One region of the Ferdinandcohnia jepli genome, then DNA from elsewhere that is predicted to be linked to it. Evidence: predicted binding sites of a transcription regulator. Region 1 holds the regulator's gene; each other region holds the start of a gene.
What was found. The regulator Rex, encoded in region 1, represses fermentation and respiration genes when NADH is low (regulators of the CRP and FNR family bind a similar motif). The targets are predictions, from matches to a motif close to TTGTGAAATATTTCACAA.
Positions count from the first base shown of each region.

Region 2: a site for Rex is predicted at 2,980-2,997, ahead of AB3M96_RS22630 (FAD:protein FMN transferase). Genes of this name have one in related genera too.
Region 3: a site for Rex is predicted at 7,311-7,328, ahead of AB3M96_RS09755 (AtpZ/AtpI family protein). Genes of this name have one in related genera too.

Region 1 covers NZ_JBFOKR010000027.1:38,999-49,594, forward strand. Annotated here, with positions in the region: gene groL (chaperonin GroEL) at 1-1,074, opposite strand, end outside; gene groES (co-chaperone GroES) at 1,128-1,412, opposite strand; gene AB3M96_RS21825 (CPBP family intramembrane glutamic endopeptidase) at 1,816-2,553, shown strand; gene AB3M96_RS21830 (YdiK family protein) at 2,557-2,760, shown strand; gene tatC (twin-arginine translocase subunit TatC) at 2,783-3,532, opposite strand; gene AB3M96_RS21840 (twin-arginine translocase TatA/TatE family subunit) at 3,549-3,734, opposite strand; gene AB3M96_RS21845 (redox-sensing transcriptional repressor Rex) at 3,773-4,411, opposite strand; gene moaC (cyclic pyranopterin monophosphate synthase MoaC) at 4,430-4,924, opposite strand; gene AB3M96_RS21855 (ABC transporter ATP-binding protein) at 5,061-6,995, shown strand; gene tsaD (tRNA (adenosine(37)-N6)-threonylcarbamoyltransferase complex transferase subunit TsaD) at 7,343-8,359, opposite strand; gene rimI (ribosomal protein S18-alanine N-acetyltransferase) at 8,352-8,807, opposite strand; gene tsaB (tRNA (adenosine(37)-N6)-threonylcarbamoyltransferase complex dimerization subunit type 1 TsaB) at 8,821-9,513, opposite strand; gene tsaE (tRNA (adenosine(37)-N6)-threonylcarbamoyltransferase complex ATPase subunit type 1 TsaE) at 9,513-9,968, opposite strand; gene thiL (thiamine-phosphate kinase) at 9,978-10,596, opposite strand, start outside.
Region 2 covers NZ_JBFOKR010000031.1:15,609-26,767, reverse strand. Annotated here, with positions in the region: gene AB3M96_RS22645 (Gx transporter family protein) at 1-299, opposite strand, end outside; gene AB3M96_RS22640 (NusG domain II-containing protein) at 311-724, opposite strand; gene AB3M96_RS22635 (FAD-dependent oxidoreductase) at 816-2,741, opposite strand; gene AB3M96_RS22630 (FAD:protein FMN transferase) at 3,075-4,124, shown strand; gene menA (1,4-dihydroxy-2-naphthoate polyprenyltransferase) at 4,150-5,088, shown strand; gene AB3M96_RS22620 (energy-coupling factor transporter ATPase) at 5,184-5,996, shown strand; gene AB3M96_RS22615 (energy-coupling factor transporter ATPase) at 5,987-6,844, shown strand; gene AB3M96_RS22610 (energy-coupling factor transporter transmembrane component T family protein) at 6,841-7,650, shown strand; gene AB3M96_RS22605 (thiolase family protein) at 8,031-9,185, shown strand; gene AB3M96_RS22600 (3-hydroxyacyl-CoA dehydrogenase) at 9,247-10,017, shown strand; gene AB3M96_RS22595 (hypothetical protein) at 10,055-10,312, shown strand; gene AB3M96_RS22590 (hypothetical protein) at 10,422-10,688, shown strand; gene AB3M96_RS22585 (WD40/YVTN/BNR-like repeat-containing protein) at 10,781-11,159, shown strand, end outside.
Region 3 covers NZ_JBFOKR010000008.1:24,852-36,010, forward strand. Annotated here, with positions in the region: gene atpD (F0F1 ATP synthase subunit beta) at 1-1,138, opposite strand, end outside; gene AB3M96_RS09720 (F0F1 ATP synthase subunit gamma) at 1,273-2,130, opposite strand; gene atpA (F0F1 ATP synthase subunit alpha) at 2,490-3,998, opposite strand; gene AB3M96_RS09730 (F0F1 ATP synthase subunit delta) at 4,017-4,553, opposite strand; gene atpF (F0F1 ATP synthase subunit B) at 4,550-5,083, opposite strand; gene atpE (F0F1 ATP synthase subunit C) at 5,338-5,556, opposite strand; gene atpB (F0F1 ATP synthase subunit A) at 5,644-6,378, opposite strand; gene AB3M96_RS09750 (ATP synthase subunit I) at 6,451-6,819, opposite strand; gene AB3M96_RS09755 (AtpZ/AtpI family protein) at 6,826-7,047, opposite strand; gene AB3M96_RS09760 (S8 family serine peptidase) at 7,583-9,826, opposite strand; gene upp (uracil phosphoribosyltransferase) at 9,968-10,597, opposite strand; gene AB3M96_RS09770 (SPFH domain-containing protein) at 10,913-11,159, shown strand, end outside.

The sequences.
Region 1 (10,596 bases):
AAATTCAGAAGTAGTTTCTTCCATTTGAACACGGATATTGTTAACGCGAGCTGCGATTTGAGCAGACTCACCAGCACCTTCTACGATTGTAGTGTTTTCTTTTGTCACTACGATCTTAGCTGCGCGGCCTAATTGAGTAATATCTGCTGATTTAAGGTCTAATCCTAAATCTTCAGTGATTACTTGGCCACCAGTTAAGATTGCAATATCTTCTAACATTGCTTTACGACGGTCACCGAATCCAGGAGCTTTTACAGCAACTGCATTGAATGTACCACGAAGCTTGTTAACTACTAATGTAGCAAGAGCTTCACCTTCTACGTCTTCAGCAATTAGTAATAATGGTTTACCTTGTTGTACAACTTGCTCTAATACTGGTAGGATTTCTTGAATGCTAGAAATCTTTTTGTCAGTGATTAAAACATATGGGTTGTCTAGAACTGCTTCCATTTTATCAGAATCAGTTACCATGTATGGAGATGCATATCCGCGGTCGAATTGCATACCTTCTACTACTTCTAGTTCAGTAGAGAATCCTTTTGATTCTTCGATAGTGATAACACCGTCGTTTCCAACACGTTCCATAGCTTCAGCAATTAACTGACCAACTTCTTTATCATCAGCAGAGATTGCAGCAACCTGTGCAATAGATTCTTTACCTTCGATAGGTTTAGAAATTGTCTTTAACTCTTCTACAGCTACCCCTACAGCTTTTTCAATACCTTTACGGATAACCATTGGATTTGCACCAGCTGTAACGTTTTTCAAGCCTTCACGAATCATAGCTTGAGCAAGTACAGTTGCAGTAGTAGTACCGTCACCGGCTACATCATTAGTTTTGCTAGCTACTTCAGCAACTAACTTGGCACCCATGTTTTCAAATGCATCTTCTAATTCGATTTCTTTTGCAATTGTTACACCGTCATTTGTGATAAGAGGTGAACCGAACTTTTTCTCAAGAACCACGTTTCGTCCTTTTGGTCCTAAAGTTACTTTTACTGCATTTGCTAGTGCATCAACACCGCGAAGCATCGAACGGCGAGCTTCTTCACTAAATTTAATTTCTTTAGCCATTTATAAAGACCTCCTCAAAGATTTAATTAAAATAGTATGATATAGTCCTGCTATTAACCTACAATAGCTAGAATGTCGCTTTCACGTAAAACTAAGTATTCAGTACCTTCGTATTTCACTTCAGTACCAGCATATTTTGAGAAGATAATGCGATCACCGACAGCAACCTCTAAAGCTACTTTTTCACCGCTATCTAGTACACGACCTGTACCAACAGCAACTACTTTACCTTCTTGAGGTTTTTCCTTTGCAGAATCCGGTAAAACAATTCCACTTGCAGTCTTTTCCTCTGATTCAACTAGTTCAATAACAACGCGATCACCTAATGGCTTTAACAAGTAAAACAACCTCCTCAAATAAATTTTATTAGATAGTTTTGTCCTTTTATTAGCACTCAAACCACTTGAGTGCTAACACAATTATTATATTAAATAATCTCTATTTTTTTTGCAAGTATTTGAATGCAAAAATTTTAGAAAAACATATTTTGTGTCTCCAATAATGAAGGAAAACCATTGTTTTCAATCTCTAAATCAAACTGTCCTACCTATCTATCCTATGTAAATGTCAGGAAAAATAAACCAGTATTTTAAATTTATTTAAATGCCTCTATGAAAATTTGGTTTTGCATAATACTAATAGATAATTATGAATATATGGTACAATACATAGCGTGTAATACTTGGTCCTGTTGTTAGTTTTTTACCGAAAAAAATCTATTTTTTTTAAAGGAGACTTACATTGAAAGCACGATATTGGTATGTCATTCTAACTTATATAATCATGCAATTTTCAGGTATAATTGGTATCCCTCTTTTACTTCTTCTTGGTATTGGTGATGGATTAGATCCTGAATCTGGGCAAAATACAATTGTTTCATATTGGACAGTTATTAGCTTTGTCGCAGCACTACCAATCGTTTTATTTTTCTTACGACAAGATATAAGGGATCGCCACGAAAATCTTTATCGTTCAACAAAAGGTGAAGCTTTTGGATGGGCAATTGCAGGTATTTTTATGGCAATGACCTCTCAAGTTATTGCAGCCAATATTGAGATTCACCTGCTAGGAATTGAAGCTGGTTCAGAGAATACCCAGCAAATCATGGCTCTTGTTAAAACCTTACCATTACTAATAATCGTTGTTTCCGTTATTGGTCCAATTTTAGAAGAAATTATCTTTCGACAAATTATCTTTGGATCATTGTATAAGAAATTCAACTTTTTTATCTCTGCATTAATAAGCTCGTTAATATTTGCAGTGGTACACATGGATTTTACACATATTCTAATCTATACAGCAATGGGCTTCACTTTTGCATTCCTTTATGTAAAAACAAAACGTATCATCGTTCCGATCTTTGCACATGTTGCGATGAATACCTTTGTAGTAGTTGTTCAAACAATTTTTGCAGATGATATAGAAAGGATTATGAAGGAAGCTGAGAAGATACAACAGACGTTTATTGGAGGATTTTAATTTATGCGACGAACTTCACCCTTTGCGATGGGTATCATCTATTTATTAATGGGTGTACTTTTTACTTATATTGCAATAGGAAGTGCAACTGAGACCGTATGGAACTTTTCCACCATTTTATTAGCGCTAGTTGCTACATTTGATTTCGGAATAGCCATTCGGATGTTTGCTTTACACAGTAAAATTAAAAAAATGACAAAAAAATAGCCTCCAATTAGGAGGTTATTTTTTATTCGATATTATTCGCAGCCTGCATTTCGGCTTTCAACACTTTTCGATAAGCACTCTTAGAAACAATAATACTAATTTCATAAAGTCCAAAAAGCGGTACCGTCACCATTAAATGCGATATTATTTCTGGAGGAGTAATTAAGCCTCCGATTACTAGTAAAATAAAATAAGCATATTTACGGACTTGTGCAAGAAACATTGGTGTAACAATTCCAAGTCTAGTTAAAAACATGATTACTACTGGTAATTGAAACAAAAATCCAAATGGTAGTGTAAGTTGTAGTAGAAATTGAAAATACTCATTAATACCAATGACTTGATTGATTTCAAGTCGACTTGCTAATCTTCCCATGAAATTTACAACAAACGGGAAGAGAATAAAGTATGAAAATGAGACCCCAAGTAAAAACAAACCTACTGAAATAGGAATATAACTTAAGGTTACTCTTCTTTCCTTCTCATATAATCCAGGGCTAATAAACGCCCATAGCTGATAGAGTACGAAAGGTGAAGATATAATCAATGCAATAATAAACGCAAATTGCATATATATCTTAATTGGATCAGTCATACGGAAAGCATTCATTGTTAGCTCTTTAGCTTCTTCTGCATTTTGCAAATAAATAATTAAAGGCTCGGCTAGAAAAAAGCTTCCTAGCGCAACAATGAAGAAGAAAACGACTACATAGATAAGTCGTTTTCGTAGTTCTCCTATATGATCATAGACAGACATTTCTTTTTCGCTCATGTGACTCATCCTATCATTACTTCACATCTTGTGTCTTTTTATCGTCGTCATCATCGTCATCTGCTAAACCTTTTGTTGCGTTTTTAAATTCACGCAATGTATTACCCGCTGCTCTTCCTAACTGAGGTAATTTTTTTGGTCCAAAGATTAGCAAAGCCGCAAAAACAATCAAAATAATACTACCGAATCCTAAGCTCCCCATTGTGAGTCACCTCCTCAAAAGTATTTTTCTCTATTTAATTATTCACCTGAATAATGCTTTAAGAAATAAACAAGCGCTTGTAACTCTACCGCCAGGTCAATGTGATGAACCCTAATATCATCCGGTACATTAATTCTAGCAGGTGTAAAGTTTAAGATACCCTTTATCCCTTTATTTACTAAGCGATCAGTAATTGGTTGGGCTGCACCGACCGGCACGGTTAAAATTGCTACTGTCACATCATCAGGAAGCATTTCTTCAAGATCATCTAAATGATGGACTTTTACGCCTCCAATACTGGAGCCAACCTTATTATAATCCACATCGAACGCAAGCTCAATTTTTGTGTTATTGTTTTTTGAAAAATTATAGTGTAAAAAGGCAGTTCCTAAATTACCTACTCCAATTAGGGTAACCTTTGTTAATTCATCTTGGTCAAGGGTTTTACTGAAAAATGATAATAAATAGTTTACATTATACCCGTAACCCTTTTTTCCCAGAGCACCGAAATATGAAAAATCCCGTCGAATGGTAGCTGAATCTACCTTTACCGCATCGCTTAATTCAGACGATGATACTCTTTGCTTACCTGAGGCATGAAGATTTTTTAAAAACCGATAATAGAGTGGTAATCTTTTGGCTGTAGCTTGTGGTATTTTTGATTGATCAAGATTCACCTGACATCCCCCGCTAATTTAACTATTTAATGATTCCCTTTTAAAATCTCCGTTCTTTCCACCTGTCTTTTCTGCTAAATAGGTTGGTCCGATAATCATGCCTTTATCAACCGCCTTACACATATCATACACAGTTAACGCACAAACTGAGGCAGCTGTAAGAGCTTCCATTTCAACACCAGTACTCCCTTTTGTTTTAACAGAAACCGTAATTTCAAGTTTATACTGATCAGTTCCCACTGACCAACCAAATGATATATCAACACCTTTTAATGAAAGAGGATGACACATCGGAATGAGTTCAGACGTTTTTTTGGCAGCCATTATACCTGCCACCTGTGAAACAGCAAGGACATCTCCCTTGCTAATTTTATTATCTACTATTTGCTCGTAAATTGTTTTGTTAACTGTTACACTCGTTTTTGCAATCGCTGTTCTAACAGTATCTGATTTTTCACTAATATCAACCATTTTGGCGCGACCTTGCTCATTAAAATGAGTAAATGAAGACATCTTAAAAAACCTCCAATAAAACTATACACTATTTTACCACATCTGTCTTACGAACATCTGTGAAGAATGTCATTGCATGTTGCTCTATTAAGATAATACAGATAAACTATTTATAGGAAACAAGAGGTGAAAAAGCATGATATTACTACAGGTAAATCAGCTCAAAAAATATTTTGCTGCTGATCTTATTTTATCCAATATAAAACTAGAAGTACAATCCAAAGATAGAATTGCGCTTGTTGGAAGAAACGGCGCTGGGAAGTCAACATTATTAAAAATTATTGCTGGACAGATGTCCTATGATAGTGGCGAAATTATTAAGCCTAAAACTGTTACCATTGATTACCTTGCTCAAGACACTGGGCTAGAATCTAGCCTTACCATCTGGGAAGAGATGTTAACCGTTTTTGCTCCACTTCGCAAGCTTGAAGAAGAACTGCGAAATCTGGAAGTTAAAATGGGGGACCCTTCAGTCTTTGAAAACCAGGCTAGATATCAAAAATTACTTGAGGAATATGATCAATTACAAGTTGATTTTAAAGAGCAAGGTGGGTATCAGTACGAGGCAGATATTCGCTCCATCTTACATGGCTTTAATTTTTCTGAGTTTGATTATTCAACTTCTATTTCTACCTTAAGCGGTGGTCAAAAGACTAGATTAGCGTTGTGTAAGCTTTTACTTTCAAAACCAGATTTACTCATTCTAGATGAACCTACAAACCATCTAGACATCAGTACACTTACATGGCTTGAACAGTACCTGCAAGGATACCCGGGTGCTCTACTCATAGTCTCACACGACCGTTATTTTCTTGATAAAGTTGTAACGCAGGTTTATGAAATCTCAAGAATGACAAGTACCAAGTTTGTAGGGAATTACAGTAATTATTTAAAGCTTAAAGCAGAAAACTATGAGCTTGAAATGAAGAAATATGAGAAGCAGCAAGATGAAGTAGAGAAATTAAAGGAATTTATCGCAAAAAACCTTGTTAGAGCTTCTACTACAAAACGTGCTCAAAGTAGAAGAAAACAACTTAATCGAATGGAGCTAATGGATAGACCATTAGGAGATGAAAAATCAGCTTCCTTTCACTTCGAGATTGAAAAGCAAAGTGGGAATGATGTATTAACAGCTAATGACGTTTCCGTTTCCTATGAAAAGGACAAGCCCATTATAAAAAATGTCAACTTCTCTATCTATAGGGAAGACAGCATTGCTTTAGTTGGGCCGAACGGAATAGGGAAATCCACTTTATTAAAAGCAATTATTGATAAACTAGACCATGTAGACGGTAGTTTCCGTTTTGGCTCTCATGTAACTGTCGGTTACTATGACCAACAGCAAGCAAACTTAACTTCTAATAAACGAGTTTTAAATGAGCTGTGGGATGAATTCCCACTTAAACCGGAAAAAGAAATACGAACTGTACTAGGTAATTTTCTTTTTTCAGGAGACGATGTACTTAAAACTGTTTCAACTCTAAGTGGCGGAGAAAAGGCTCGACTTGCTTTAGCGAAGCTCATGTTAGAAAAATCAAACTTTCTTATTCTAGACGAGCCAACAAACCACTTGGACCTCGATAGTAAGGAAGTCTTAGAAAACGCCTTAGTGGATTACCCTGGAACTATCTTATTTGTATCCCATGACCGATACTTTATTAACCGAATAGCTACAAAAGTATTTGAGTTATCCACAGAGGGTCTTACAGAATATCTCGGTGACTATGACTATTATCTAGAGAAAAAGGAAGAAATGGACGAACTAGCTAAGCTGGAAAGCCAAGATAACAAGTCTATTAATAAAGTGGTTGTTCAAGAAAAGACTTCCTACGAACAAGAAAAAGAAGTAAAGAAACAAGAACGCCAACGCAAACGCAGAATTGAAGAAATCGAACTCGAAATTTCTACCCTCGAAGAAACGATTGAAGCAAATGAGGAACTGCTATGTGATCCTGAGGTTTATCAAAATCATGAAGAAGTTCAAAGAATTAATGAAGAAAATGAGAAGTGTTCTGCTAGACTTGAAGCATTAATGGAAGAATGGGAAACACTTCATGAGGTTAGCAGTTAAGGTCACTATATAAGTCTTAAGGCATAGTCTTTGGTTTCGTCCAAATACCACCGTTTGCATTCTAAAGTTATCCCCAACTCTAACAAAAAAGAGTTGGGGGTTTTTTTATTACAAGATAAGTCAAAATTCGACCTCTATATTAAAAAGTTTTCCACAATTCAAATAGTTATACACGGAGTTGTCCACATTATCCACAATTAGTGCGGATTTTATCCACAAAAAATGTCCACATGTCGAATCTTAGAATAAATATGTTTTTTTATACTTTTCCACAACTGTTGAAGAATTGTGGATAATTTATCAACAAAAAAGGTCCTGTTAAAAGGACCTTTTTACTAGTCGTCAGACTACCTTTCTATATCTAAACCCGGATTAGCATTCAGAGCATATGAGGAACGTTTCCCTTTCTCATATAGTACACTCCCAACAGCTGCTATCATGGCAGCATTGTCCGTACATAGAGAAAGTGGAGGAATAATTAATTTCATATCATCCACCGATGAAAACTCTTTTTCCAAAGCATGGCGTAGTCCCTTATTCGCTGCAACGCCACCTGCAAGTAAAACCTGTTTCACTTTATATTCTTTTGCAGCTTTCATAGTCTTCGTTACTAGTACATCAATTACACTAGCTTGAAAACTTGCTGCCAGATCTTTGGGATCAATAGACTCCCCTCTTTGTTCAGCATTATGAAGGGTATTGATAACAGCTGATTTTAATCCACTAAAGCTAAAATCGTACGAGTTTTCCTCTAGCCATGCCCTTGGTAAATCGATTGTAGGTGATCCTTCATGAGCTAACCTGTCAATATGAGGGCCACCCGGATATGGTAGATGTAAAGTTCTAGCTACCTTATCGTATGCCTCACCTGCAGCATCATCTCTTGTTTCCCCAATCACTTTAAAAGAACCATGTTCCTCCATATAGACAAGCTCCGTATGCCCTCCAGAAACAACAAGAGCTAATAAGGGAAACTCTAGTTCTTCAATTAAGCGATTAGCATAAATATGACCTGCAATATGATGAACACCAAGAAGCGGAATATTATGAGCAAATGCTACAGCCTTAGCCGCATTCACTCCTACAAGCAGTGCCCCTACTAATCCAGGTCCTTCTGTAACGGCAATGCCATCAATATCTTGAAAAGATACATTCGCCTGCTTCATCGCTTCATCAAGAACAATCGTAATTTCCTCCACATGATGTCTAGAAGCGATCTCCGGTACTACTCCTCCAAACCGTTTGTGGCTCTCAATTTGAGATGCTACAACATTTGAAAGTATTTCCCTTCCGTTCTTTATGATTGATACAGCTGTTTCGTCACAGCTCGTTTCGATTCCCATAATTATCTGGTCTTTACTCATTTAAATTCACCCACATTACTAATGCATCTTCTAGATTATCTGTATAATAATTTTTTCGAATCCCACCAGGCTTAAAACCTAACTTACGATAAAGCGATTGAGCAACATGGTTTGAGACACGGACCTCTAAGGTCATTGTAACAGCACGATGTTGCATTGCTAAAATTTTTACCTGCATTAATAAAGCTTCCCCGAGCTTCTTCCCCCTATAATCAGGCAAAACAGCGATATTCGTAATATGAGCCTCATCTAAGATAAGCCACATTCCGCAATATCCTATAACCCGATTATTGTCGGTCATAACAATATACTTTGCAAATTGATTATGAACAAGTTCGTTATAAAAAGCTTCTCTCTTCCACGGTACAGTAAAAGAAGATTCTTCTACTTTTAGAACCTCATCAATATCATCCAACGTCATAAAACGAAACAATACTTGTTCTGTCATTAGATCCTCCATGTTACCCCTGCCTTTTTCCGAGCCAATTAGCCTCCGCTTCTGCCATACGAATATAGTTTGGTACAAATGTATGAACATCCTCAGGCTCTCTATTCCTTCCAAGTAAAGCGAGTTCACTTGGTCTAGGATTCCAATCTGTATATGGTGCAACATATGCAAGTTCAGCTAATCCTGTTTTTATTTTTTCTTCATGTATAGGTAAATCGTTTCCGATAAATAAAACCTTTGTTTCTTCACTTTTTAATTCAGTTAGCCAATCTGTTAAAAGAATAATTTGATCTGATTTTTCACAATACAAATCTTGGCCATGGTATCGATAGAGTCCTGTATACACTTGTCCTCTTCTTGCATCAAAAATCGGGGATATAACACCGTCAAAATACCTACCATTGGCGGCCACGACTTCTAAGCTAGAGACACCTACTAATGGAATATTCAATGACCAAGCTAGCGTTTTAGCAATTGTTACCCCAATTCTAACACCTGTATAAGACCCTGGACCTTTAGCTACAACAATCTTTTCAAGTTCATTTGCCCGTATACCACATTCTTGTAACAGCTGTTGAATTGCTGGCATGACGCGAACCGAATGATTTTTAGGAAGATTGGTTATAAATTCGCCTACAACCTTTTCCCCTTCAAGCAGCGCAATCCCTAAAACATAATTTGATGTATCTATTGATAATACTTTCATTAGATAAAAATCTCCTTACAAAGTTCTTGATATCGAGCCCCAAAAGGTGTAACAGAAATTTTCCGTGAAGTATCACCTTGATGCTCAATTGATATGATAAGTCGTTCATTGGGAAGTTGCTCTTCAATAAGATGGGCCCATTCAACAACAGTGACTCCATCCCCTTCAAAATATTCATCAAATCCTAAGTCCTCATCACTATTTTCAAGTCGATAAACATCCATATGATAAAGGGGTAAGCGACCTTGATACTCTTTAATAATTGTAAATGTTGGACTATTCACTGTCCTTGTAATACCAAGACCTTTTGCAAGCCCCTTTGTAAAAGTTGTCTTACCTGCACCTAGATCCCCTTCAAGCGTGATAACATCACCAGGCTGTAATTTTTCAGCTAACCTAAGCGAAAAATTCAAAGTTTCATCTGGACTGTTTGTAACTAGTTCATAATTTTCCATTACCTCACCCTATTTTGTAAAATGGTTATATCCTTTTCTATCAATTGTATAATAAGTTCCATCTCTATATAGATAAACGATTGGTTCACCACTTGATACAGTACCAATCTTTTTAATAGGCAGCCCTGATTGATCAGATACCTTTTTCACATGTTGCCAGTCAGTAGGTGACATGGTACCTACCAACTGAAAATCTTCTCCACCATATAAGGCATATTCAAGAGACTTGCTTTTCGCCACTTCTTTAATAGACTCGCTATATGGTATCAGTTCTTCGTTAATCGTAATAACAACTTGACTAGATTTAGCTATTTCGTTAGCCTCACTAGCTAAACCATCACTTATATCATTTAATGACACTCTTTCTAGTTTAGACAAAGTTCTACCAATCTCAACCTGCGGCTCTGGATATTGATGCTTCGATACAAGATTTTTTTCGTGCTCAGAAAATGAAAACTCTTTTCCTTTATGTAAAAGTAGCTCTAACCCTGCAGCAGAATCACCGAGAGTGCCAGTTACAAATACAATGTCCCCCGGCTTAGCATTACTTCTTAAAAGGTGTTTGTCCTTCTCTACTACTCCAAGAACAGTCACTGTTACTGTTAATGTATCCGCAATTGAAACAGTA
Region 2 (11,159 bases), on a different contig from region 1:
CCGAGTTGTTTAACAGCCCACATTCCTAAAAAACTTAAGAGGGCTCCGGACGCACTATACATAAAGCTTGAAATGGTTCCACCTAATAAGGTTGCCAGAATAATACGTGTTGCTATTACTTTGGTAACATCCTTGGGGGATAGGGTGTATAAGGCCATGATTGTGATAATATTAGCTAAACCTAATTTTGCACCTGGAGCAAAAGCAAATGGGAACGGAATTGCTCTTTCAAGTAAGCTGATTATTACAGCTTGAGCTGCTAATAAAGCAATGTAGACAAGCCGTTGATTTTTTGTCATACCTTCACTCCTTATGAGCTAATAATGATGTCGTCTGATTGCCCATCAACAGTTTGAATTTCGATTACTAACTTATGCGGTAAGCAAACGATAGTCTCACCTGGTTTCGAAATATAACCAGTTAAGACACAAACCTGATCCGAACAGGTGGCCCCTTTGATACGGATTTTGTTGTCTACAATCTCAATTGTATTAACTTCCGAATCCGATTCTTTAATATCGAATTGTTGAGTGCCTTTGTTATTAGTCAGGTTAATTTCTTTTACGATTTTGCTATCAACTGATATGACCGCAACAAGTGCTGTATTCTCGCTTATCCCTGCTTGTTGATATGCAAAAACAGTAAAGGGCAAAAAAGAAAGGAGGACAAGTGAAATGACTAGAATAATATCCCATCTTTTTATCATGCTGTAGTATGTCCTCATGTCTTTTCTCTCCTTTACTGTTCTATAAGTAGTAGGGAAGGGGGGCGAAAGGCGTTTCGCCTCTCGCATAACCATCCCGTATGATAGTAAGTTAGCTGACTTTTTTTGTTTTCTTATCTGATTTTGTTTTCAATGTTCCTGCATTGTAATCAGAGTAAATAGCACGTTCTTTTCCATACCACCAGTCGCCCGCTTTTCTTTGTAGGAATGGAACAACCCAGTAATCTAAACCAAATGTACGTCCTGATCCGTTTAATAATGCAATAGAAGCTGGTAGTGCCCAAAGCTTATCCCATCCTAGCATCGCAGAAAGTGTGAATACGACTAGGAAACCTGCACTTGCAACACTAGCTAACCATGTGAATAAACCACCTAAAATGGCAAGACCAATACCTAACTCAATAAAGACCATCATTTTTTGCATGAATACAGCCATTTCTGGAGTCGGTAACATAATTTCCATAACCCATTGGAAGATTCCTGGCATTTTACTAAAAATAGGTGTTGTCCATTCTGTTGCTCCACCCTCAACCGCAGCACTTGCACCGGTAGTGGTAGTTTGTAACCATTCAAAAGGCATTCTGACGGTAGAACCAACTAACCAAGAATCCTCACCTAAGCCTTTAAAAAGAATTTTGATGTTGGAGAAACTAGAAGTTGCTTCTTTCCAGGTTGATTCACCCCAAAGCTTTGTACAAGCTTCTACAATCCAGAACCCACCAACAAAGATACGTAATGGTAAACTCCAAAGGACGTTACCGAAACGGGTAGGGAAGTTTCTAAATATATTCCGCTTGTCTTTTGTTTGGAAAAACTCGTGTGCAACATAGTGGAACATATAATAGCCGCTTCGTAAACCAAAGAAATAATACAGATTAACCATATGCTTCATAAAGTTAGCGAACCAACCACTTAAATGAATTCCACTTAGGTTGGCTACACCATAACGAGCACCAATTGATACCATAATTCCATGATATTTTCCTTTAAACGGAACTTTTTCACCGCCGCTGATTTCAGCAATAATGCTTTTAGCTGCTGTTAATGCAGTCTGTTCAGCTGCTTCTACTATTTGTGGTTGAGGTTTACCAGGTTCTTCTTCAAAGTAAGCTAAATCCCCAACGACATATACGTTTTCAAAGCCATCAGCTTCCATATACTCATTAACATGTAATCTTCCTGCACGTCCTGATGACATGCCGTAATCTTTTGTATCGGAGTTTGCTCGTACACCTGCTGTCCAAATTAGTGTATGAGTTGGGATGCTTTCACCAGATTTTAAAATAACAGAGTCTGATCTAACTTCTACGATTGATGAGCTTTTTAAGATATTTACGCCTTTTTTCAATAAGTAAGCTTCTGCTTTGTCAGCATCGCGTCGCTCAAGCATATTAAGAATGGTTGGCGCAGCTTCGACAACATTTAATGTAATTTCTTTTTCGTCTAATTTGTTTAATTTTGCTAAACGTTGTTTCCATTCAATTAGTTCCCCGACCATTTCAATACCTGTAAATCCAGATCCGCAAACTGTGAATGTAAGCATTGCTCGTCGAGTTTCTTCATCATGAACAGTTGAGGCCTTACGAACAATTTTTTCAATATGCTCACGAAGTTTAACTGCATCTTCCCAAGACCATAGCGTAAATCCATTTTCTTTTACACCTGGTGTACCAAAATCGTTTGGTTCTCCACCCATACCTAAGATAAGGTAGTCAAAAGAGAAAGTTCCATGTTCAGTTGTTACGATCTTTTTCTTGTAATCTACATGTGTCACGTTATCAGTAACTAGGTTGACTTTTGTACGATTGAACAACCGTCTTAAATCAAATTGAATAGCTTCAGGTTCAACACGATGTGCTGCAACTTCATGTAATTCGGTCATCATTGTATGGTAAGAATGACGATCTATTAACGTAATTGATACCGATTCATCTTTCTTGTATATTTTTGCTAGTTTCTTTGCTGCATGAACTCCTGCATAACCAGCTCCGATAATGACAATATTCTTATTTGCCATTTGTTTTCACTCCTTAAAGTTATCAGTGTATAACACTATGTGAAATGTTGAACAATCGATTGTATTGTAGCGCTAATTTTTGTAAGTGTCTATTCAGTTCACGAAATGGTAACAAACTTTATTGGTAAAAATGGACAGAAATTGACAAGTTTTTGTACATTTTTACCTTAATTGTATGGTTAATTGCTATTGTAATATAGACAGTTTAATAAGATGGTGATACGATGTTCATGTATAATTGTGAAATATTTCACAAGATGAATTTACTCTATAATTTTAGCCCGGGAAATGTATTTTAACAGTAGGGGCTAAAGCTAGAAAGGAACTATCAAGATGAAAAAACTAGGATTGTTATTGGTATGTTTATCTGTTCTATTCACTGTAATAGGATGCGCACAAAAAGAAGGTAGTAGTACTTCTTTAATCACCAATAATCCATATAAAAGAACTGAATTTCTAATGGGAACTGTCGTAACTGTAAAAATCTATGATGAAGATAAAGAAGAAGTATTAGATCCGGTGTTTGAAAGAATTTTTGAATTAGCTGATCGTATCGGTGTAAATGAAGAAGAGTCTGAAATAATTGATATTAATAAAAATGCTGGGATCCAGCCTGTTCAAGTTTCGGCTGATATTTATAGGTTAATTGAAGCTGGGAAAGCTCATAGTAAACTAGCAAATGGAACGTTTGATATATCTGTAGGACCTTTAACTACATTATGGAATATTGGGTTTCCAGACGCACGGAAACCCGAACAAGAGGAAATTAATCAAGTATTACCATTAATAGATTACAATCAAATTTACTTAAATGTGGAAGAGCAAACTGTATATTTGGCAAATCAAGGGATGGAACTAGACCTAGGGGCAATTGCAAAAGGATTTATTACAGATGAGGTAAAAGATGTGCTGTTGGAACACGATGTACATTCAGCAATTATAGATTTAGGCGGTAATATTTATGTTCTTGGTAAAAATGCAAATGGAAGCGATTGGACAGTTGGTATTCAAGATCCTTTTTCTCCTAGAGGTGAGATTGTAGGGAAAATTAAAGAGTCGAATAAATCAATTGTAACTTCTGGCGTGTATGAAAGATTTTTAGAGGTGGATGGAGTAAAATATCATCACATATTAAATCCAATAGACGGCTATCCATATAATAACGATGTAGCAGGGGTTTCCATAATTACCGATAAATCCATTGATGGTGACGCACTTTCTACAACCTTGTTTTCAAAGGGAATTCAAGGTGGATTGGAATATATTGAAAATATTGAAGATGCCGAAGCCATTTTTGTAAGCCAGGATAAAAAAATATACTTCACATCTGGGTTAAAGGGTGAGTTTGAGCTTACAAATGACCAATTCGAGGTAGTAAACTAAAACGTATAAAGGGAGAGTGAAAGAGATGTCCTTTCGTTCTTTTTTAAAACTAGTTGAAATTCAAACAAAGATTGCTAGCTTGTTTCCATTTTTTATAGGTACATTGTTTGTTATATACCGATATGAAACCTTCCAATTAGGAAATACGATTATCTTTTTTAGCTCAATGTTACTATTTGATTTAACAACAACAGCAATTAATAACTATATGGATTATCGAAAAGCCAAGAGTACTGATTATCAAAAAGAGAAAAATATTATAGGACAACAAAATATTCCTGAGCGACTCGTTATTACTACGATCTTAGTACTTCTGGGTACTGCAACAGCTTTAGGTCTCTGGTTGGTAGTAAGGACGGACTTATTAGTATTACTTATTGGAATGGTATGCTTTGCTATTGGGATATTTTATACCTTTGGCCCAATTCCATTGTCTAGAATGCCGCTTGGAGAAGTGTTCTCAGGAGTAACAATGGGCTTTGGTATTGTCTTTTTAGTAGTCTATGTAAATGCCTTTGACCAAGGAATTGCTAACTTTGTATGGGATGGACGATTTGTAAGCCTTCAGGGAGATCTTTTATTATTACTAGAAATTGCTTGGGTTTCGATACCTTGCATCTTTACAATTGCGAACTTAATGTTAGCAAATAATATTTGTGATTTAGAGGATGATATAGCTAATCATCGTTATACCCTTCCATACTATTTAGGAAAACGATATTCAATTTGGCTATTTAATGCCATGTATATTGGTTCATTTTTATCAATTATATTTGCGGTACTCATTAATTTCTTACCGATGGTCATGCTGTTTTCTTTGTTAATAACAATCCCAGTTTATAAACATGTTGTTCTTTTTAATAAGAAACAAGTCAAATCAGAGACATTCTCAGTGGCTGTTAAAAACTTAATTTTAGTGAATGGCTCAATCGTTTCATTGCTATTACTTTCTGTAATTCTTTAATCATTCGTTAAATTGTTAGTTTCAACTACTAAAATAGCAAAAAAACACGCTACTGTCTTACTAGAGTGAAAGAGGTTATATGGGAGGAACCTAAGATGGGCACAACTGTGGTAGAAGTTAAAAATCTATCTTTTAAATATGATGAACGCCAAAAAACACCCATTCTATCAAATGTTTCATTTTCAATTAAAAAAGGGGAATGGGTTGCCTTAGTCGGGCACAATGGTTCTGGGAAATCTACCTTGGCCCATATATTAGTAGGTTTGTTGACACCTCAAGAAGGAAGCATTTTTATTAGTGGTGTGAAAATGGATCAAAATACATTACGAGAAATCAGGCTTCGAATCGGAATGGTGTTTCAAAATCCGGAGAATCAATTCATTGGTGCAACTGTATCAGATGATGTTGCATTTGGATTAGAAAATTTGAATGTACCTTATCGAGAAATGAAAAAAAGAGTGGATGAAGCACTTAATATGGTAGGAATGAGAGATTTTCGTAATCATGATCCATCACGTTTATCTGGTGGACAAAAGCAACGTGTAGCAATCGCGGGAATACTTGCACTGCATCCTGCTGTTTTAGTATTAGATGAAGCGTTTGTTATGCTGGATCCTAAAAGTAGACGTGAACTTATCTCAACAATCCAACAATTAAAGGAAAAAGAGAAACTTACTGTTATTTCAATCACTCACGATATGAATGAAGCAGCGGAAGCAGATCGTGTTCTAATGCTAAAAGAAGGAAAAATTGAAACAAGTGGAACTCCTGCAGAGATCTTCCAAACTAGACCAGAACTAGAACCACCCTTTGCTGAAAGTGTAAGGCGTAATTTAATGATGAAGAAACGAAATGTTCCAGAGACATATATGACGGAAGAAAATTTGGTGAATTGGTTATGCAAATAAATTTTGAAAATGTGACAGCAGATTATCAATTGGGACCAATTCGGAGTCCGCTAGTTCTCCAATCTGTAGATTTACTAATAAAATCCGGACTAATTACTGCTGTAGTAGGTCACACAGGTGCAGGCAAATCAAGTTTATTAAAAACAATGAATGGGTTGATTTTACCGGTGAAAGGTCGTGTTAAAATCGGCGAAGCGATCATTGAGGCTGGTAAAACTAATTCATCCCTAAAAGATGTTCGAAAAAAGGTTGGTATGGTTTTTCAATTTCCAGAATCTCAGTTGTTTGCTGAAACAGTTGAAAAGGATATTTGTTTTGGTCCAATGAACTTCGGAGTTCCAGTTGAGGAAGCAAAAGAGATTGCCAGATCCGTAATTGAACAAGTAGGATTAGGTCACGAAGTATTGTCGAAATCTCCGTTTTCTTTGTCTGGTGGTCAAAAACGACGAGTGGCAATTGCAGGTATACTAGCCATGGAGCCAGATGTACTAATTTTAGATGAACCAGGTGCTGGACTTGACCCTAAAGGAAAGAGAGATATTCTTTCTCTTATATCAGCTTGGAATCGGGAGAGAAGTCTAACTACTGTGATCGTCACGCATGATATGGATGATGTTGCTATGTATGCTCACGAGGTAGTTCTAATGGAAAGAGGTAGAGTCGTATTACATGAAGAAAAGAGAAGGTTTTTTTCGAATCATAAGAGATTAGAACAACTTCATATAGATGCACCTGAAGCAAGACGGTTCCAGTTAAAAATTGAGCAGGAAACTGGTATTAAATTTCCTGGAGTCTGTTTAACGGTTGAGGAACTTGTTGATTGCCTGATAGAGGTGGGACTAGTATGAATAAGTTGATTTTAGGAAGATACTTTCCAGGGGATTCGTGGTTGCATCAGCTTGACCCCAGAGCAAAGCTAGTAGCAGTCATATATTTTATCGGTATCTTATTCTTGGCAAACAACTGGCAGACCTATACATTACTCTGGATTTTTACGATTGTGATTATGAGGTTGTCAGGTGTTTCAATTTCAACGTATATAAAAGGTGTTAGACCATTGATTTGGTTAATTCTTTTTACGGTTTGTATGAAAACATTATTTACAGCAGGCGGTACAATTTACGTTGATTATGGTCCTTTTACAATTTCAAGCTTTGGGATTGTACATGGCATTTATACATTTTGTAGATTTGTAATGATCATTTTTGTATCAACTGTTTTAACTCTTACAACGAAACCAATTGATCTAACGGATGGAATAAATTCATTATTACGTCCATTAAGACGATTTAAGGTTCCGGTTGATGAGATTTCAATCATGCTATCCATCTCATTGCGGTTCATCCCGACACTTTTAGATGAAACGCAAAAGGTTATGGATGCTCAACGTGCAAGAGGAACTGAGTTTGGAGAAGGATCGCTGTTCAAACAAATGAAAACCCTTGTTCCAATCCTTTTACCGCTCTTTGTAAGTTCAATGAATCGAGCAGAAGAACTTGCAAACTTAATGGAGGTAAGAGGTTATCAATCTGGATCTACTCGGTCCACATTTAGACAGTTAAATTGGCATTATCGAGATACGGTTAGTTTGGGACTAATGTTGCTTCTAACGGTAGGATTGGCTTTATTGCGGGAAAAGGGTCTTTATCATTGAGAGAATCTAGTCCACACGAAAATATCGTGTGGACTTTTGCTAATTATATTAGTTTAAAAAATGTGTCTTTATTGATGTAGGATAGACTTTGGTTCTACGCGCCATTTAGAGTACGTAGAGCCTCGATGAATGTCAAATAGAAGTGTTCTATGAGCCGTTCAGAGTTCGGTGGGGTATATGAATGTCAGATAGAGACTTTCTAAGAACCATTCATTGAGCAAGTTGAGGAATGAAAGTCAGATAGAAAGGACCTAATAGCTATGGAAAAGAGATTAATAGACTGTAAAATAAATTGTTTACTATACAGAAAATTGGTATGATTTAGAAAAAGGGTAACTCAAAATGAAAACGTTTTACTCATACATAAGGGGGATTTTTATATGCGTGAAGTTGTGATTGTTGAAGCGGTACGGACGCCGGTTGGAAAACGAAAAGGTACGTTAAGTTCAGTACGTCCAGATGAATTAGCGGCTATGGTACTTAAAGAGGTTGTCAATCGTGCAGGTATACAAGCTGGTTTGGTGGAGGATGTTATATTAGGTTGCGTTTCTCAAGTGGAGGAGCAGTCTGTTAATATTGCCAGAACTGCTACTTTAATGGCCGGTTTTCCAATACACGTACCTGCAACGACAATAGATCGTCAATGTGGTTCTGGTCAACAAGCAGTACATTTTGCTACTCAAGCAATCATGAGCGGTGATATGGATATAGTGATTGCTGGAGGAGTAGAAAGCATGACAAGAGTTCCATTGGGTTCTGCTCGTCAGCAAACTACCTGGAGTGAGAGTTTGACTGATCGCTATGAAATGATACATCAGGGTTTATCAGCAGAGCGCATAGCTGAAAAATGGGGATATAGTAGACAGAAGCTTGATGAGTTTTCTCTTGAGAGCCACAGTCGTGCTATCCGAGCCCAAGAAGCTGGATATTTTAAATGTGAGATTATGCCGATAGAAGTGACACTTCCTAATGGAACAAAGACTATTGTTACAGAAGATGAAGGTCCACGAAGGGATACCACACTTGAAAAATTAGGTTCACTGAAAACTGTTTTCAAAGAAGACGGAGTCATTCATGCAGGAAACGCTAGTCAAATGAGTGATGGAGCTGCTGCTATTTTATTAATGTCAAAGGAAAAAGCTTTAGAACTTGGTTTTAAGCCGAGATTCCGAATTCTTGCACGTGCAGTTGTTGGTTCTGATCCAACACTTATGTTAACAGGACCTATTGAAGCAACGCGCAAGGTCTTACAAAAGGCTGGCTTAACGATTGAAGATATGGATACTTACGAAGTTAATGAAGCTTTTGCTCCTGTACCATTGTGTTGGTTGGATGAGATTCAAGCTGATTCTAACAAATTAAACCCTAACGGTGGAGCAATTGCGTTGGGACATCCTCTGGGAGCAACCGGTGCACGAATCATGATTTCAATGATGCATGAACTTGAAAGAACTGGAGGACGTTATGGTCTTCAAGCCATTTGTGAAGGCGGCGGGATGGCAAATGCAACGATTATTGAACGAATTGAAGAATAGTATAAGGGGGCAATCTTGCTCCTTTTGTTTTTTAAAAGATAAATAGTTTAGGAGGGGTATTGTGCAAGTAAAAGGTAGCGTTGCAATTGTAACTGGAGGAAGTTCTGGTCTCGGCGAAGCAACCGTAACAAGGATTATTGAAAATGGAGGGTATGCTACGATTCTTGACTTAGCGGAGGAGAAAGGGGCTGAGTTAGTTGATAGACTTGGTTCAGATCGAGTTCTCTTTTTAAAAACTGATGTTACTAATGAAGAACAGGTAAAACTTGCGGTAACTAAAACTATAGATAAGTTTGGTGGGATACATATTGCTGTAAACTGTGCGGGGATAGCGATTGCTGAAAAGGTAATCGGAAAAGAGGCTTTGCATGATTTAGAACGTTTTTCCAAGGTAATTCAAGTTAATCTAATTGGAACTTTTAACGTCATTCGTATAGCTGCTGAAGGAATGATGAAAAACAATCCGAATGATGAAGGCGAACGAGGAGTAATCATTAATACGGCCTCTGTTGCAGCATTTGAGGGACAAATTGGTCAAGCGGCATATAGTGCTTCAAAAGGTGGTGTAGTCGGTATGACGCTTCCAATTGCACGCGAGTTTTCTAGACATGGGATTCGTGTAATGACAATTGCACCGGGCCTTATTGACACACCGTTATTTAGTTCGCTACCAGAACAAGCTCGTAATGCATTAGGAGCAATGGTGCCATTTCCATCACGTCTAGGCTATCCATCAGAATATGCTAGGTTAGCAGAGAGTATTATTACCAATCCATTGTTAAACGGAGAAACCATTCGTCTTGATGGAGCTATCCGTATGCAGCCTAAATAAATATACTTAGCTAGTTTTGATAATTGGGAGGTGTAAAATGAAAAAATCCATTTTGAGTTTGATAGTTGTAGTAATGGTTGTCTCTTTCCTTCCAATGCAAGCTGCGGCGTTATCATATGATGAAAATAAGTACTACTGGGATTGTGAAGAAGATTGGGTAGAAGTAGATGACATAAATAAGTGTCTGAAAGAGAGGGTGATACCTCTTAATTATTACCCGTATATCGGTGGAGTTATTGTTCTTGTCTTAGGAATTATAGGAAGACAACTATATATCAGAAGAAGAGAAAAGTAATGAATTAGACATTATGGTTATATGAAATCGGAATGGACTGAAATGTCAGCTAGTGAGGTCTTAACGAGAAGTGGAAAGTCAAATTAAGAGTACTGTGAGGAGATATGTGATGAAAAAAATTATTTTGATAATGCTTTCAATAATCATACTCGCTAGCGTCACTATTATTACTTTTAATTACTTCAGTACGAAGGGACAGTTTTTGAAGGTTAGCCATACTGCAGCGGGAATAGAGCATTTTGATGAAGGTCGAGTTTTTTATTTGAGTTACGATTTAATGTGGGAGGGCGTCGGGAATCCTACGCTTGAAAACGTGGAGTTTTTTATGAGTGATGGAGTACCAGCTAATGAGAGTGACCTTTTAATAGGAAAATGAAGGAAATGGAAAAACAATCTAATGACGGAAAAAAGGTAGGCTTTGAATAAGTCAAGATAATTGATAAATAGTACAAAAGGGAGATTGTAATAGTGAATAAACTTTTAATATCCATCTCTGGCATAATAGTCATTGGCCTTTTGCTTTTCACCTACTTTTATGAACGTACCATTCCACTCTCGCCACCGGATTGGGAAAATAAAATTAATGAAAACACATCTGAAAATGAAGTGCAGCCTCAGGAAGAAGAATTGCTTGTAGTAGATGGAAAAGATTCTATTGGGTATTCACTGCAAAATGATCAATTGCAAATTACGTGGAATAATGGTGAAGAATGGGTTACAGTTCCGATAGGTAAAGATTTACTTTTCTCAGGAGAATACAATGGAAATAAATCTGAATTAATAGAAGGTAGTTATATTCTATCCGAAAATAGAGTTGCTTTTTTATATACTGACGAACCTGGCATGA
Region 3 (11,159 bases), on a different contig from region 1:
GCTCTCTGTATTTTTGTAATGTTGATTGTACTTGACGAGCAACATTATAGTGTTCTTCACCAACAACTTCTGGAGATAGAGCACGTGAAGTAGATGCTAATGGATCCACCGCTGGGTAGATACCCATCTCAGAAAGTTTACGCTCAAGGTTAGTTGTTGCATCTAAGTGAGCGAATGTAGTTGCCGGAGCCGGGTCAGTATAGTCATCGGCAGGAACGTAAATAGCTTGGATAGATGTAACAGAACCAATGTTAGTAGATGTGATACGTTCTTGTAAACGACCCATCTCTGTTGCTAGTGTTGGTTGGTAACCAACGGCAGATGGCATACGACCGAGTAGGGCTGATACTTCAGAACCTGCTTGTGTGAATCGGAAAATGTTATCAATAAAGAATAACACGTCCTGTCCTTGCTCATCACGGAAATACTCAGCCATTGTAAGACCAGTTAAAGCTACACGCATACGAGCACCTGGTGGTTCGTTCATTTGTCCGAATACCATCGCTGTTTTGCTAATAACTCCTGAATCTTTCATTTCGTAGTATAAGTCATTTCCTTCACGAGTACGTTCACCTACACCCGCGAATACGGAAATACCACCATGTTCTTGTGCGATGTTGTTGATAAGTTCTTGGATAAGAACTGTTTTACCTACACCCGCACCACCGAATAGACCGATTTTTCCACCTTTGATATATGGAGCAAGAAGGTCTACTACTTTAATACCAGTTTCAAGAATTTCAACCTCAGTTGAAAGTTGTTCGAAGCTAGGTGCTTCTCTATGAATTGAATCACGACGAGCATCAGCAGGAACTGGTGCATCAAGGTCGATATTTTCACCTAATACGTTAAATACACGTCCTAGAGTTACGTCACCAACTGGTACCGAAATTGGTTTACCAGTATCAGTTACCTCTAATCCACGTACAATACCGTCAGTAGATGACATCGCAACTGTACGTACAGTATCATCACCAAGGTGAAGAGCCACTTCTAATGTTAAGTTGATATCAACTTCATTTTCATCACGCGCAGCATGTTTAATTGTAAGAGCGTTATATATCTCAGGAAGATGCCCGCTGTCAAACTGTACGTCTACAACAGGACCCAATACTTGGGTAACGCGTCCTTTAGTCATCGCTTTCCCTCCTAACTTGCGTTTAGCAGTAGTTCAAAAAGACCGAAAAAAGTTCCGTCGAATCAATTCGTCAGCTCGATTCTCCACACATTTTGAACACCAATTTATAAAATGTTTTCAATTAATTTTTAATACTATTCAAGTGCTGCTGCTCCACCAACAATTTCCGTAATCTCTTGCGTAATTGCAGCTTGACGAGCACGGTTATATTGAAGGCTAAGGGAATTAATTAATTCCTTCGCATTATCAGTAGCATTTTTCATTGCTGTCATACGAGCAGCGTGTTCACTTGCTTTACCATCTAGGAGTGCACCATAGATGAGACTTTCAGCATACTGAGGTAGCAGAACTTCAAGAATTTCCTCTTGTGAAGGTTCAAATTCATAGGAAGTTCTCTTATCATTAGCAGAGATATCTGTTAATGGTAATAATTTTTTCTCGGTTACATCATGTTGAATTGCACTTACAAAGTGGTTATACCACATGTAAAGCTCATCATATGTCTCGTCCTGGAACATATTTACTGCGTTATTTGCAATTTCTTTAATCTCGGCAAAAGATGGTTGATCTGATAAACCAACGATTTCTAGAGAAACAGAAATTCCACGTTTTACGAAAAAGTCTCGTGCTACACGTCCAAGCGCAATAACTGTATACTCATCTGCGCTTTTATGACGCTTCTGCATCATTTGATAAGCACCACGAAGTACGTTACTGTTATAGGCACCTGCTAAACCACGGTCTGACGTAATAACGATATAAGCAGTCTTTTTAACAGGTCTACTTATTAGCATTGGATGATTCGCATCAGTGCTACCAGCTGCAATATTTGCAACGACCTCTTGTATTTTTTCCATATAAGGAACAAACGATTTCGCATTCGATTCAGCACGACTAAATTTAGAGGCTGATACCATCTCCATCGCTTTTGTAATTTGACTCGTCTTTTTTGTTGACGTAATTCTCGTTTTAATATCACGTAAGGATGCCAAAGGTTCTCACCACCTTTTTTGATCAAATGCGCCTTGGCGTATTTTTTCAGATAAGCGACGAGCTTAAGCACGTCGCTTCATTTATATTAATTGTGTCCAGCTTCAGCTCCCAACGACTAGCGAGACTTCCCTCACCCTCCGTACGACGACGCACAGGATGTGCTAGTAAGGCTAGCGCACAGGACGTGCGCTCACCTAGCCTTGAAAGTCAACATCGACTCACTTCGTTCATCGTGTTTCCTTTATCTCTGCGGATGAACACAGACTAAGTTCGCCACGTCCTGTGGCAACGTCTGTGTGACCCACATCGTGTGGGCCTCAGTCCGTACGTCGTTAAACGGTCGCTTCAGCATTTCGTTTTACTCAGAAACTGCAAATGTCTTTTTGAAGTCATTGATCGCAGAAGCGAATGCTTCGTCTTCTGGAAGTTTTCCAGTAGATTTGATATGATCAAAGATTTCTTTACGGTTATGATCTAACCATACATAGTACTCTTGCTCGAAGCGAGAGATATCTTCTACTGGGATATCATCTAAGAAACCACGAGTTAATGCATATAGAATTGCAACTTGCTTTTCTACTGCTAATGGCTTGTTTAGACCTTGTTTTAGTACTTCAACTGTACGAGCACCACGGTTAAGTTTAGCTTGAGTAGCTTTATCTAGATCTGAACCGAACTGTGCGAATGCTTCTAACTCACGGTAAGAAGCTAGGTCAAGACGCAGCGTTCCTGATACCTTTTTCATCGCACCGATTTGTGCAGATCCACCAACACGTGATACAGATAAACCTGCGTTAACGGCAGGACGTACACCTGAGAAGAACAAGTCTGATTGTAAGAAGATTTGTCCGTCAGTAATCGAAATTACGTTTGTTGGAATATATGCAGATACGTCACCAGCTTGCGTTTCAATGAACGGTAAAGCTGTTAATGAACCTCCGCCTTTTGCGTCAGAAAGCTTAGCTGCACGCTCAAGTAAACGGCTGTGTAGGTAGAATACATCCCCTGGATAAGCTTCACGACCTGGAGGACGACGTAGTAATAGTGAAAGTTCACGGTATGCAGATGCTTGTTTTGTTAAGTCATCATACACTACTAAAACGTGCTTGCCATTGTACATGAATTCTTCACCCATTGTTACACCAGCATAAGGAGCCAGGAATAATAATGGAGCAGGTTGTGATGCAGAAGCAGTCACAACGATTGTGTAATCTAATGCACCGTTTTTACGTAAAGTTTCAACAACACCACGTACTGTTGATTCTTTTTGTCCGATCGCAACATAGATACAAACCATATTTTCGTTCTTTTGGTTAAGGATTGTATCGATTGCAACAGACGTTTTACCTGTTTGACGGTCACCGATGATTAATTCACGTTGACCACGACCAATTGGAATTAAAGCGTCAATCGCTTTGATACCAGTTTGTAGTGGTTCATGAACAGATTTACGGTCCATGATACCAGGTGCTGGACTTTCGATTGGACGAGTTTTTGTAGTTTCGATTGGACCAAGACCATCAACTGGTTGTCCTAGAGAGTTTACAACACGGCCGATCAATGCTTCACCAACTGGAACCTCCATGATACGTCCTGTACGACGTACTTCGTCACCTTCACGGATATCAGTGAAAGGACCAAGGATGATAATACCAACGTTGTTTTCTTCAAGGTTTTGTGCCATACCCATGACACCATTTGAAAATTCAACAAGTTCTCCAGCCATGACATTGTCGAGGCCATGAGCACGTGCGATACCGTCACCAACACTGATAACCGTACCTACCTCGCTCACTTTAACTTCAGACTGATAGTTTTCAATTTGCTTTTTTATCAGCGCACTAATTTCTTCAGCTTTGATGCTCATGAATTTCACCCCTATCTTTTAGCGGATAAGTTCACGCTCTAAGCGTTCTAACTTACCTTTTACGCTTCCATCATATATACGATTTCCAATTCGCAGCTTAACGCCACCAATTAGACTAGAATCTACTACGTTTTGAATACGTAATGAACGTTTACCAATTTTGCTAGCAAACACTGTTGAAAGACCTGTTTCTTCATCTTTTGTTAATGGACGAACTGAGTAAACAGTCGCTTCCGCAATGCCTTTCTCATCGTTTACTAATGCAACAAACTCATCAGCAACATCAGCAATGATGTCTTCACGATGACGATCAATTAAGATATACAAAGTATTTAGCGTCATCTGAGAAAAACCAGCAAAGGCTTCTGTTACAATTGATTTTTTACTTTCAACTGTGAGTTTAGGATTTTTCAAGACATTTTGAAAGTCTTCATTATTTGAAAACACTTGTTTAACAGTGCGAATTTCTTCCTCGAACTGATCAAGTGCATTTTGTTCTTTTGCTACTTGAAAAAGAGCTACTGCATATCGTTTTGCTACGATTCCTTTGCTCATCGCCCTTCTCCTACCTCTTGAATATATTCGTTAATTAACTTCTCTTGATCTGCAAGGCTAAGTTCCTTTTCAATCACTTTAGAAGCAACTAACACTGATAGTGAAGCAACTTGTTCGCGTAAAGCTGTAACTGCTTGTTCTTTTTCTTGAACAATCTCAAGTTTTGCAGCTTCCTTAAGACGGTTTGCTTCTTCACGAGCAGCTTGGATAATGCCTTCTTTCTGCTCTTCACCTAATTTACGTGCATTTTCGATTAACTCAGCAGCTTCTGAACGTGACTTCTTTAAGAATTCGCGTTGCTCTTCTGCAAGTTTTTTCGCTTCTTGATGGTTTTTTTCAGCCGCACCGATTTCATTTGCAATGTGTTCTTCACGTTGCTTCATGATACCCATTAATGGACCGAATGCAAATTTACGAAGTAATGCAAGAAGGACGATAAATACTAGTAATTGGAAAATAATGTCTCCAAGGTTTACAAGCGGCTCATCATGTCCTGCTGCAGCACCTAAAACTAAAAGATCTATCAACACCCATATTCACTCCTTTCAGAGTTCCAATCATTGATGGAAGTCCCTAAATTCAGCTTCTATTCGAGGTAACGCAATTAGTAGATTTCTCTGCAAATCACTTACCTCTACTCTATAAAAAACACGTATTGTTTAATAACTACAAAGGAATGGCGAAGGTTCTCTTGGAATGATCTTCGCCATTTTGTTACTACAGATTTACCAATCTTCTAGAAACTAGGTTCAAAGAATGATGACTCTGCCAGAGAAATTCTATCTTATGAGTTAGCGCCGAATACCATGAACGCGATAACTACTGCGATGATAGGAATCGCCTCAACTAACGCAACCCCGATGAACATAGTAGTTTGAAGCATACCTTTTGCTTCTGGTTGACGAGCCATGCCCTCAACTGTACGTGATACGATAAGACCGTTACCAATACCAGCACCTAGTGCTGCTAAACCAATTGCAATTGCTGCTGCTAATAAACCCATTGAAAAAGTCCTCCTTTAATTGTATAAAAAATTATTTAGTAATTATTTTTGTGTCCAAAAAGTGTCTTTCTGGACAAGGTGTTTATTTTAATGGTCATGGCTCACTTTATGAGACATATAAACCATTGTTAACATAACGAAAATATACGCTTGGATGGCACCAACAAAGATACTAAATCCTTGCCATGCTAGCATCGGAATAAATGCACCGATTGAACCAAGGATACCACTTAGGATACTATCACCATAACCACTCACTGCCATTCCAGCTATTAAACCTAGCAAAATTTCACCTGCATAGATGTTACCAAATAGACGGAGACCGAGAGTAAGAGTGTTAGCAAACTCTTCAATAATCTTTAATGGGAACATAAATGACATTGGCTTAAAGAAATCTTTACCGTATTCCTTTGCGCCTTTCATCTTAATTCCATAATAATGTGACAATCCAACAACCATAACAGCTAGTGTTAATGTAAGGGTTGGATCTGCAGTTGGAGATTTCCACCATAATTCGTGGCCAACTATAACTGCGAACGGTAATCCTAACATGTTTGAAACAAAGATATACATTAATAATGTAATCCCTAATGTTAAGAAGCGTCCTCCTGTTTTCCAGTCCATCGTACTACCTACGATTCCCTTTACGAAATCCATAACCCATTCCATAAAGTTTTGAACGCCAGTTGGCTTCATCGCTAGAGTACGAGTTCCCAGTACAGCGATAATGAATACAATTACACTTGCAATTGTGATCATTAACATGTTTGATAGGTTAAAATAAAGTCCTAAAAATTCTCTAGTAGGAGCTTCGTGACCCAACAGTATTCACCTCTCTTCCCATTTGTTCAGCTCGGCGCTGACATGAAATGGTCATTGCGCTTTTGCTTAAGTCTATTTACGAAATTGTTGAAAAAAGAAATCTATCATAATGACGAAATAACACGTCATTAATCCCATAATTGTACTGCCAAGGTGAAACTGCTCTGGATATTCCATTACGATTAACACCGCTAGACCTGCAACTGCCATTCTAGATACTGACCCGAGTGAACGAACCTTGCGTCCCTCATCTACAGCCTGACTAAATTGCTTGTTTTTTCGAACCAAGGAAAATAGTATGTAGAGGCTTCCTACTGTTCCGAGGAACAAACCTAAGAAGATAGATTGGTATGCCGTAAATCCCCTGCCTAATGCGTAAATCGCCAGCAAAAAGAATATATATTTACGATACCTCGTAAACGCTTCGGATAAATCATGCATATCAAGTTAATCTCCCGAGAAATAGTGGTTGACTAGGCGTAGTGTTGCATACACTCCTGTAGCTAGTCCTAATAGAAGGCCGATAATTAAAAACAGCGGTTCGGTGTCTAGTGTCCGATCAATCCATCTACCGAGGAAAATGCCTACTAGAATTGATCCAACGAGTTGAGATAGAATACCAGACATGAGCGCATAGGCTCGTATAGGATATTTATCGTTTTTACGCATCCGCATTCCTCACTTCAGCGTGAAAAATAGGTTATCAAATACGCCTTGGCGTATTTGCGCCCGGATTTTATCGAGCTTGCTCGATAAATATCATTTGAAAATCCGTGGCATCCGCCGGTGGCTTTAACTGAATTCAGCTAAAATTCAACCTATATTGATATCGGATATCGTTAATTTTACCTCATCAAATATAGATGTGAGAGATTAATGTGCTGAATGAAGTTAAACAATCAGAAAATACTTAATATTACAAGTAATTTCTTATATGAAAACCTTCTCATTTATATCCTTTGTAAGCATACAATAGGCACATTTTAATGTCAATTGTTTGCAGTGAAAAAGTTCACACTCTCAGAATTGATTTTCCCTATATTTCATATGGTTTTATTTTACCAAAATGTCAGTGTTTTCAATAAGTACTATCAACGTAGTATTTATCATAGGTTTTTAGATGTTCACAAAACTTTCACATTTGTAAAATTTTATTTTTATTAACTAAAGCCTGTACTAGTAACAAAAAGAAAAACCACTATCTCTAGTGGCTTCCTATCATCGTGTCATCAAAGATGATTTCCGTTTCAAGTATATCCTCTTTACCTGCCTTTTTCACAAATATCACCGCTTTATAAATTCCGTTGAGATTTCGTTCTTTTCGATTTACTTCCTTTTCTACCAATCCCCTCGAAACATTTCGTTCCCAGTCAAGAAATTCAACGAAGCGTAATGTATCCGGATCATATAATGCAATCCCATATTCATCCGCACCTCCAGGTAAATACATTTCATACCGGAAAGTGTCTTTTTTATCGCCTTTACCAAACTGGAATCCCATGATTCTCGGGTAATCTGGCTCTTCTATTACATACATATATGGGATGTGAATTCTATTTTCTCCTTCGGTAATGTATAAATATCCATAATGTAATCCCGCACCGATAACACCAGGCGTTATTTCTACCTTAAACGTAATTTTCTTTTTCTTATTTGGTTCGATTAGAAATGAGGTTGGAAATTCCCATTGCAGGCCATTTATCTTTTTAGGGATTTCAAAGGAATAATGCTTTGTCTCTTTAGATTGATTATCAATGGTGATACTGATTTTTTTCTCTATTCTCTGATTTTCATGATGATACATTCCCATCGTGAAGGAACTTGGGTACACAAGCGTGGTTGCATGGATGGCTTCATGCAGTTGTATTCTCCCTGCACCTTGTTCATAAGGTTTATATAAACTCCCGTCTTCTTTTTCTAATAAACGGGCTGTATTCATTAGTGCAGCTTTGATTTGTTCCGGTGTCCACTCTGGATGTGCTTGCTTTAATAAGGCACTGGCTCCTGCAACATGTGGAGCAGCCATACTTGTCCCTTGCATCTCCATATACCCTTTTGGAATCGTACTTTCAATCGCAACACCTGGTGCGACAACGTCAGGCTTAATTTCCCATGTATGTGTAACAGGACCTCTTGAACTAAATTGTGCTAATGAATCCGCTTGTTGTTGATATGATGTTTTTAAAAGTGGTTTCTTCTTTTTTAGTAATTTCTTTATCCATTCGCCGTCTTCTTTAGAAATTGAAGCTACAGGTATTGGAAGCTGAGTTTCCATTGTACCTTCGAAGTTGCCCTCGGTGTTGTTGTAAATTAAAACAGCTACCGCTCCCGCCTTAAACGCCTTAATAGCCTTATCGGTAAAAGTAATCTCTCCGCGCTCCATGAGTGCAATTTTGTTTTTGGCGTTTGGAAAGGTCTTTTCGGTGCCAAGGCCCGCTTCAACTAAGTGGTACTGCTTAGTAAGCTTCCACGGCTTTGAACCTTGGAGTGTTTGAAGTTGAATCTTTTTATCTTCAAGACCAGCAGTTAGATACGGAATCTTTAAAGGTGGTGTCGATGCGCCAACAGATATTGCTTTTGAAGAAGTACCAGGTGATCCCACCGTCCACACATTTGGGCCTGAATTTCCACTGGAAGTGACTGAAACAATTCCCTTCTCTGTCGCCTTATCCAATGCAAGACTAGTTGGCCAATCGGGACCGTTTATCGTATTTCCAAGCGAAAGGTTAATCACATCTACTTTATCCTCAATGGCTTTGTCAATCGCAGCAATGACTTGCTCTGACGTACCCATTCCCCCCGGACCTAACGCCCGGTATCCGATAATTTCCGCTTCAGGAGCAACACCCCTCACTTTACCATTTGCCGCAATAATACCGGCAACATGTGTACCATGCATTGTAGATCGTCCAACGACCCCTTTCGTTTCCATCGGGTCTGAATCCCCATCTACAAGGTCATAGCCACCTCCAAAATTACGGCGCAAGTCAGGATGCGTATAATCTACACCTGTATCAATAACCCCAACCTTAACTCCTTTTCCGGTTAAACGGTGATCTTTTTTATCAAAATGCCCCCTTATATCATCACCACCGATAAATGGAACACTCTCCTCAATTGAGACCTTATAGGTTGAAACAGGAGAGCTGTGCTGAACGCCTTTTTCTTTCTTTAGAGCTTGAAGTTCACGTCTCTTCCCTGTTGCAGAAAAACCAGTAAACACATGTTTATAAACATGATTAATTTCAATCGATGGATACTTTTGCTTTGTTACCTCAACTATGGATTCGAATTGGTCTGGTTCGGTGATCACAATCTCATGAACAACTTCTTCTAAATCCTCTTTCGGTAAAGGAGGCCGGTTTGGAAATTCGGCAGCATGAGCAAAAGCACTTGATGTCATAAAAAGTAGTAAACACACACACACTGCTAAAATTCGTTGAAACAAAAAAACCACCTCTTTGAGATATCATCCCTCAAAAGGTGGCTTCCTATGAACAAAAATTGTATCCGAAAGTGTCCGCCTGGGGTGGATAAATCGGATCATTTGTATTTCTGTGGTGCCTGACACCTTAGAAATACATGCAGCTTATTTCGTGCCAAATAGGCGGTCTCCTGCGTCTCCAAGGCCAGGTACGATGTAGCCGTGGTCGTTTAGGTTTTCGTCTAGTGCTGCGATGTAGATGTCGATGTCTGGGTGTGCTTCTTTAATTGCTTCTACTCCTTCAGGTGCGGCGATTAGACACATAAACTTAATGTTTGTTGCGCCACGTTTTTTTAACGAGTTGATTGCTTCAACTGCAGAACCACCAGTTGCTAGCATAGGGTCAACTACGATAAATTCACGCTCTTCTACATCAGAAGGTAATTTTACATAGTATTCAACAGGCTGTAATGTTTCAGGGTCACGGTAAAGCCCGATATGACCTACTTTTGCAGCTGGGATTAAACGTAGAATGCCATCTACCATTCCTAGACCAGCGCGAAGAATTGGAACGATTCCTAACTTTTTACCTGATAATACTTTAGATTTTGCTTTTCTCACAGGAGTCTCAATTTCAACTTCTTCTAATGGCATATCACGAGTGATTTCAAATGCCATAAGGCTTGCTACTTCATCTACTAATTCACGAAATTCCTTCGTTCCAGTTTTTTTATCACGTATGTATGTAAGCTTATGTTGAATCAGTGGGTGATCAAAGACGTATACCTTGCCCATTAGTGATTCTCTCCTTTTTAATTGGATTCGCTTTTTGGATACTCGTTTTGTGTAGGACTGCTCTATTTATTCTTCCTTACTGAATGCTCCCTACTCAAATACTTTACAAAAAGTCTTAAGACTGACGCTATAACACTTCAATTGATTTTACAGAAAAACGTAGGCATGTTCAAGGCATATACGAAAAATATGAAAAACGTTTAGAAAGTTTTTCACATGAAGTTTATTAACTTATTCAACAGGAATATATTTTACAATTTTATACAAAAGTGATATCATAATAATATGAAAAAGATATAGAATGGAGATGATGGAATGAAGGAGAAACAAGTTTGGCGTATTAATGGTTTTTTAGGTATTTTGATTATTGCTGTTTTTACAGGGCTAGGTGTGTTGATGTTAATCAATACGAAGATTGTTGCGGCGATTCCCCTCTTACTTGCTGCAGTAATCCTTGCTACTGGAATCACTATTGTTCAACCTAACCAAGCAGGAGTAGTCATCTTCTTTGGAAGCTATTTAGGTACCATTCGAGATAGCGGACTATTTTTAACGGTGCCAT